DNA from 2 places in the Arthrobacter sp. TmtSoilC51 genome. Region 1 is predicted to be linked to the other one. Evidence: predicted binding sites of a transcription regulator. Region 1 holds the regulator's gene; the other holds the start of a gene.
The links. The regulator Rex, encoded in region 1, represses fermentation and respiration genes when NADH is low (regulators of the CRP and FNR family bind a similar motif). The targets are predictions, from matches to a motif close to CTTGTGAANNNNTTCACAAG.
Positions count from the first base shown of each region.

Region 1 (3,404 bases):
GGTTACCAACCGCCGCAGGGCTACCAACCACCCCAGGGCTACCAGCCGCCGTCGCAACCCGGCCAATATTCGCAACCCGGCCAGTATTCGCAACCTGGACCGGGTCAGCAAGGCCAGCCGACGCAACCCGGAGAACCGGGTGGTTTCCGATTCGAAATGCCCACCGACGGGCCCCGCAACTTCAATGACGTCCTACCGCAAGGTGGTTTCTCGGGTCTCTTCAAGACCATGGGCCTGCCCACCGAACTCAAAGTGTCCTACTTTATTTGGGTCATCTCGGGGCTCCTTGGGCTCCTCTTTGGCCTCATTGGGCTCTTCGCCATCATCGCGGCGTTCGCTTTCATGCCGGGCGTCGCCGCACTCCTCCTGGTTCTCTTGATCATCAGCCTGGCTGTCGCGGCCGCCCAGATAGTACTCGCCATGAAAATGAAGGAAGGCAAGGAATGGGCACGGCTGGCCCTCACCATCCTTGCCGCCGTTTCGCTCTTGCTCGCTATCTTTGGCTCCATCAACGCCGGTGGACCCGGTACAGGCCTGGGTAGCAACTGGTTTGGCTTCTTCGTCAGCGCAGTGGCCGTTGTCATGATGTGGTTGCCGAACTCGCAGCTGTGGTTCAAGGCAGTAAAAGGCGCCGCCTAACCGGGCATAAGCACCGCCGTCGGCCTCGCATCGAGCACGACCCGGCAGGCGCGCAAGGCCGTGGTGGTCCGATGGACCACCACGGCCTTCATCATGAAGGCGTACGCCATCGTGATGATTTCATCGGAAGCAGGAAATTCCTGCGTGTGATCATCCGCAGCACCAGACCGCGGAGGTACGGTGGAAGCAGAACCAGGCTGGGGGCAGGGTCTTTTTGCTGATCCCGGCAGCCGTACCAGCAGTCGAACAAGCAAAGGAATGCCATGAGCAACCCTCCATACCCGCCCTCCAACCCGGCGGACGCCAACAAGGGCGACGCCAACTCGGGTGATGCCAACAAGGCCAACACCGGTGACGCCAACAAGCCTGAACAGCCCGGCCAGCCTTCAGCTCCCCAGTACGGCCAGCAGGCACCCCAATATGGTCAGCAGAGTCCCCAGTACGGCCAGCAGACGCCGCAGTATGGCCAGCAGCCGAGCGCTCCGCAGTACGGCCAGCAATCCCCGGCGGCACCCCAATATGGTCAGCCCTCGGCACCCCAATACGGTCAGCAGAGTCCCCAGTACGGCCAGCAGGCACCGCAATATGGGCAGCCTTCTCCCTACGGTCAGCAGGCTCCGCAGTACGGCCAGGACACCAACTGGCCCAGCCAGCAGCCCGGACCCGCGACGGTGCCGCAGTTGGTCAACATCTCCTTCTGGATGATCATCGCAGCGGGAATCCTGTCCGCCATCAGCTCGCTGATCCTGGCCACCACGGGCTCAGATGCCTTCATCAACTCGATGATCCAGCAGGCTGCGCAGCAGGGCACTGAATTCCCCGAGGGCTCCCTGGAGGGCATGCGCGGCGGCATTGTTGTTGCCGCAGTCATCGGCGCCATCGTGTCCTTGGGCCTCTACGCACTGGTTGCGTTCCCGGTCCGCAAGGGCAAGAACTGGGCCAGGATCCTCGGCACCGTCTTCGCCGCTATCTCGGTTCTGGGCCTCGCCGGATTGTTCCAGTTCGGCGCCACGTACGGCATCCTGCAGCTCTTGGTGATCCTGCTGGGAGTTGCCGCGATCGTCCTGCTGTACCTGCCGGCGTCGGCTCCGTACTTCCGCAAGCCGCAGCCGTTCGGTAACCCTTACCAGAACCCTTACGGCCGCTAAACCGCGGAAGTTCGTTCCACAGCGGGCGCGGACCCGGAAAGGCTAGACAGCCTGACCCGGTGTCTGCGCCCGTTGTGCGTGGTAGGCAAGGATCTGCAGTTCGGTAGCCATGTCCACCTTCCGAAGGTTGACGTGCGGGGGAACCTGCAGGAGAACCGGAGCAAAGCTCAGGATGCTCCGGATTCCCGCCGCGATGACGCGATCGCAGACTTCCTGGGCCACGGTGGCCGGCAAAGCCAGCACCACCATGTTGGTGTGGGTGCGTTCCAGGACGCGTTCCAGTTCGGCCGAATCACTGACCCGCAACCAACCGACCTCGTTTCCGATCACCATGGGGTCCGCATCGAAGATAGCTACGACGTCGAATCCCCGGGACTCGAAGCCGCCATACCGTGCCAAGGCTTTGCCGAGGTTACCGGCACCGACGATCGCGACCTTCCAGTCGTGCGTCAGGCCAAGTGCGGCTGCGATGTGCCTGCTCAAGTACTGGACTTCATAGCCCACACCGCGGGTCCCGTACGAGCCCACGTAGGAGAGGTCCTTGCGGAGCGTGGAGGAGCTAACGCCTGAAGCCTCGGCCAACGCGTCTGATGAGACACGTTCCACGCCTTCAGCCAGGAGGGAGTTGAGCGCGCGCAAATAGAGAGTCATCCGGGCCACGGCCGCGGGCGGGATCTGCTTGGCGGCAGGTTCGTTTTCCCCGCTTGTTGCCCCCGGGGACGGTTCCAGCGCAGTCACGGTTTTCTCCATTGCGTCGCTTGTTGTTCCACTCTATGGCCCTTGGCCGGACTCAACAAAAGCCGGTACTTACGGGTTGCAGCGTCCGTAGTCTTCAGCCTTCGATGACTCTTTTCAAAGTACGGGTCAAGCGCTGCTCGTCGATCTTCCAAAAGTCGCGCTGGACTCCATCGACCAACACCACGGGAATTTCCTCCGCGTACCGCTCCTGCAGTTCCGCGTCATCATCGATCCCCCGCTCTGTCCATTGGATGCCCAGTGCCGAGGTAACGCGTTCGACGGCGGCACGCGCCTCCGTGCAGAGGTGGCAGTCAGCTTTGGTGAGGAGAACGACGTCGGGAATAGCCATGACACAACGGTAACCGCCCCGATCCTCTCTCACATCCCACCCCCAAACCCCCGATCCTCTCTCACATCCCACCCCCAAACCCCCGATCCTCTCTCACATCCCACCCCCAAACCCCCGATCCTCTCTCACGTCCACACGGCAGCCCTCGTCGTGCGCCCTCAACGCGGGGGCCTGGCGATTGACTAGACTCAAGGCATGCCCGACGAGAAGAACGCCGCTGTGGTCGCCGACGCCAAGGTGCCACAGCACACCGGCGAAGCCGCCTTCTTCGACGTCGATAACACCCTGATGAAGGGCGCCAGCCTCTTCCATGTGGCTCGCAAGATGTACGAACGCAGGGCCTTTACGCTGTCCCAGGCGGCTGGCTTCGCGTGGAAGCAGTTCAAGTTTGTGATGCGGGGCGAGAACATGGACGACGTCCATGCCGTGCGCGATTCGGCCCTGACCTTGGCTGCCGGGATAACCGTGGAGGACATCAAAGCCCTCGGCGAAGAAGTTTATGACGAAATGATCGAGTCACGGATCTGGCC
Region 1 is NZ_AP035877.1:4,176,599-4,180,002, forward strand. Features, by position in the region: gene ACZ5G6_RS19040 (hypothetical protein) at 1-639, shown strand, start outside; gene ACZ5G6_RS19045 (hypothetical protein) at 903-1,787, shown strand; gene ACZ5G6_RS19050 (redox-sensing transcriptional repressor Rex) at 1,830-2,537, opposite strand; gene ACZ5G6_RS19055 (glutaredoxin family protein) at 2,620-2,874, opposite strand; gene ACZ5G6_RS19060 (HAD family hydrolase) at 3,070-3,404, shown strand, end outside.

Region 2 (3,404 bases), 960 kb from region 1:
GAGCAGGTCGCATCCCGCATCGAACGGGACGAAGCCAGGCTCAACAGCGGAACCGGCCTCTCCAAGGACCTCGTTGCGCTCCAAAGTGATATTGCGTCCCTTAATAAGCGCCGCTCCGACCTTGAAGATGTCGAGCTCGAAATTCTTGAGCGGCTCGACACCCTGCGGGAGCGCCAGGCCGCACAACAGGTCATTGTGGACGACATCCAGGGTTCATTCGCTAGTATCCGCGCGGAATTGGATGAAGCAATCGCAGAGATCGCAGCAGAGGAAACCACAGTCAGGGGGCAGCGGGCCGCCTTCGCGGAAGCCCTTGACGCCGGAGTGTTGGCGGTTTACGAGAAGACGATCGCCAAACGGGGAGTTGGCGCCGCGCGCCTTTTCCACGGTAAGTCGGAAGGTTCAGGCATGATGCTCAGCCCCGGCGACCTCGCCGAAGTCAAGGCTGCCGCTGACGACGACATCGTCTTCTGCCCTGACTCAGGCTGCATCCTGGTCCGTTCGGCCGAGTGGAATTGATCTAGCCAGCCAGGATGATGTTGAGGGCGTGCGGCTTGCGGGGCGTCCCGGGAACAAGCTCCGCTGTCCAGACTTCTTTGGCGGCCTTTAGCAGCTGATCAGGTGCGGCAGGGGCCTTGCCGCGCCTGGTCAGCAGATGCCTGGCAAACTCACCCCGCGTGTGCTTGGCAAAGTGGCTCACCACTGTGCGCTTGCCGTTTGCCTCACTGAACACATTCACCGTGACGGTTTGCGCTGCTGGTGGAGCCCATGCCGCTGCGTATGTGCTGGAACGGCAATCCACCAGCAATTCTCTTTCAGCCCGTTGGGCGAGGGCCGCGTTAAGGTGCGGTTTCCAGAAGGAGGCGAGGCGTCCGACGTCGGGCAGTGCCGTTCCCATGGACAGCCGGTAGGCGGGCACTTGGTCGCCAAAACCGATGGCGCCCCACAGGGCCGAAACCACCAGAATGGATTCGGTAGCCTTGCGGCGCTGGGACGGCGTCATGGAGTTGTAGCCAAGCGCGTCATAAAGGACACCTGAGTAGATCTGGTGAGCGGGCGCCGCCGGCTCGGCGTGCAGCCTGGTATTACGTTCGACGTCGTCCTTCAGCGAGGCGCCAACGCCCAGCAATGCCAGAGCGTCCTCGTGCGCGCTGACGGTGCCCAACGATTCCAGGACCTTGGCGCGGTACGGGTTCAGCTCGGGAAAGCTGAGGGATTCCCAGGCCACGGCGGGACCTTTGACGGCGGGGGTCTTGCCTTCGGAAGGCGGCAGCAGAATCAGCACCCGTCGATATTACCGGGGACCGAAGCCACCTCCGACGCCGGTAGACTGTACGGCGGATGGGTTGACCAGGCGGCCGCGCGTCACGCAAGTGGCTCGAGGAACGTCCGGGCTCCGCAGAGCAGGGTGGTGGGTAACGCCCACTCGGGGTAACCCGCAGGCCAGTGCCACAGAGAACAGACCGCCTGCGCTGGCCGATGCTTGCATCGGTTGGCAGCAGGTAAGGGTGAAACGGTGGTGTAAGAGACCACCAGCTCCCTGGGTGACCGGGGAGGCTAGGTAAACCCCACCCGGAGCAAGGCCAGACAGGGCACGTTTGAGGGCTGCTCGCCCGAGTGTCCGGGTAGGCCGCTGGAGGGCGTCGGCAACGGCGTTCGTAGATGGATGGCCGCTACTCCCTCGCCGGTAACGGCAGGGGATGACAGAACCCGGCGTATCGGTCAACCCATCCACACATTTGCCACTGAGGTCACGGGCATTGTGACGTTCATTGTGACTGCCATGTGAGTGATTTCACGCCCCGGGGCGCCCAACCGTGGGTCCTTCCGCCTTAGACTTGTTATGAACGTGGATGTTCTGCCGCCGGGACTGCGTTCGCAGCCGGCGGTCTTTTCTTTGCAATCGTTCAAGGCGCTGTGGGTGGACCGAAGCCCGGCCAGTGCTTGTGCCGCAGGATTACTCCGGGCGGCCGCCATCTGCATACGAGGACGTATGTGGTTGACCCAAGGAAGGTAGTTCTGTGAGCCAGACGTCAGATTCTTGTCTTGATAAGTGGATGGGCCGGGAGGCTCTCGCCGAGGCCATGATTCCGGTAATCGGCCGGTTGTACCGGGAAAACAACGTGGTCACGAGCATCCACGGCCGGAGCCTGATCAACAAGTCGACCATGAACATCCTGAAGGCCCACCGCTTTGCGCGCCGGATGAGCAACACCGAGCTTCTGCTCGAAGAAACCGCACCCCTGTTGAACGCGCTTGCTGAGCTGGATCTCGGCGCGGCTGCCATCGACATTGCCCGTCTCACCGAGAAGTTCCGCGTCGAGGGCCACGGCACCTCGTTGGACGAGTTCCTCCGGGCCGAGCTTGCAGAAATCGTCGGAAAGCGCGGCGCTGATGACCGCACCAGCACCGACGTCGTGCTGTACGGCTTTGGCCGCATCGGCCGCCTCCTGGCCCGCATCCTGATTGAAAAGGCCGGTGGCGGGCATGGCCTGCGGCTGCGTGCCATCGTCGTCCGCAAGGGCGCCGAGAACGACCTCGTCAAGCGTGCCAGCCTCCTGCGCCGCGACTCCGTGCACGGTTCCTTTGAGGGAACCATCCGCGTGGACGAGGAAGCCAATACCATCACCGCCAACGGCGTTCAGGTCCAGGTTATCTACTCGGACAACCCCGCCACCGTGGACTACACCGCCTATGGCATCAAGGATGCCTTGGTAGTTGACAACACGGGACGCTGGCGCGATGCGGAGGGCCTGTCCCAGCACCTGCAGAGCAAGGGTGTTTCGCGCGTCCTGCTGACGGCTCCGGGCAAGGGCGACCTGAAGAACATCGTCCACGGAATCAACCAGTCCGACATTTCCGACGACGACAAGATCGTCACCGCTGCGTCGTGCACAACGAACGCCATTACTCCGGTGCTGAAGGCCATCAACGACAAATTCGGCATCATCCACGGCCATGTCGAAACGGTGCACTCGTTCACGAACGACCAAAACCTGATCGACAACTTCCACAAGGGAGACCGCCGCGGCCGTTCGGCAGCGCTGAACATGGTTATTACGGAGACCGGTGCTGCCAAGGCTGTTGCCAAGGCGCTTCCGGAACTTCAGGGCAAGCTCACGGGTAACGCCATCCGCGTACCTACCCCGGATGTATCCATGGCGATCCTGAACCTCAACCTTGCCAACGGCACCACGCGCGATGAGGTTAACGACTACCTCCGCGAAATGTCGTTGCACTCGCCGTTGCGCAAGCAGATCGACTACATCGACTCCCCGGATGTTGTCTCCACCGACTTCGTTGGTTCCCGCCGCGCAGGCATCGTCGATGGACTGGCCACTATTTCCAACGACAAGAACCTCGTGCTCTACGTCTGGTACGACAACGAATTCGGCTACTCCTGC
Region 2 is NZ_AP035877.1:3,213,532-3,216,935, reverse strand. Features, by position in the region: gene ACZ5G6_RS14670 (zinc ribbon domain-containing protein) at 1-519, shown strand, start outside; gene ACZ5G6_RS14665 (YaaA family protein) at 521-1,285, opposite strand; RNA gene rnpB (RNase P RNA component class A) at 1,343-1,734, shown strand; gene ACZ5G6_RS14655 (glyceraldehyde-3-phosphate dehydrogenase) at 2,058-3,404, shown strand, end outside.
Region 2: ACZ5G6_RS14655 (glyceraldehyde-3-phosphate dehydrogenase) is a predicted target of Rex. The motif match lies at 1,783-1,802, and genes of this name have one in related genera.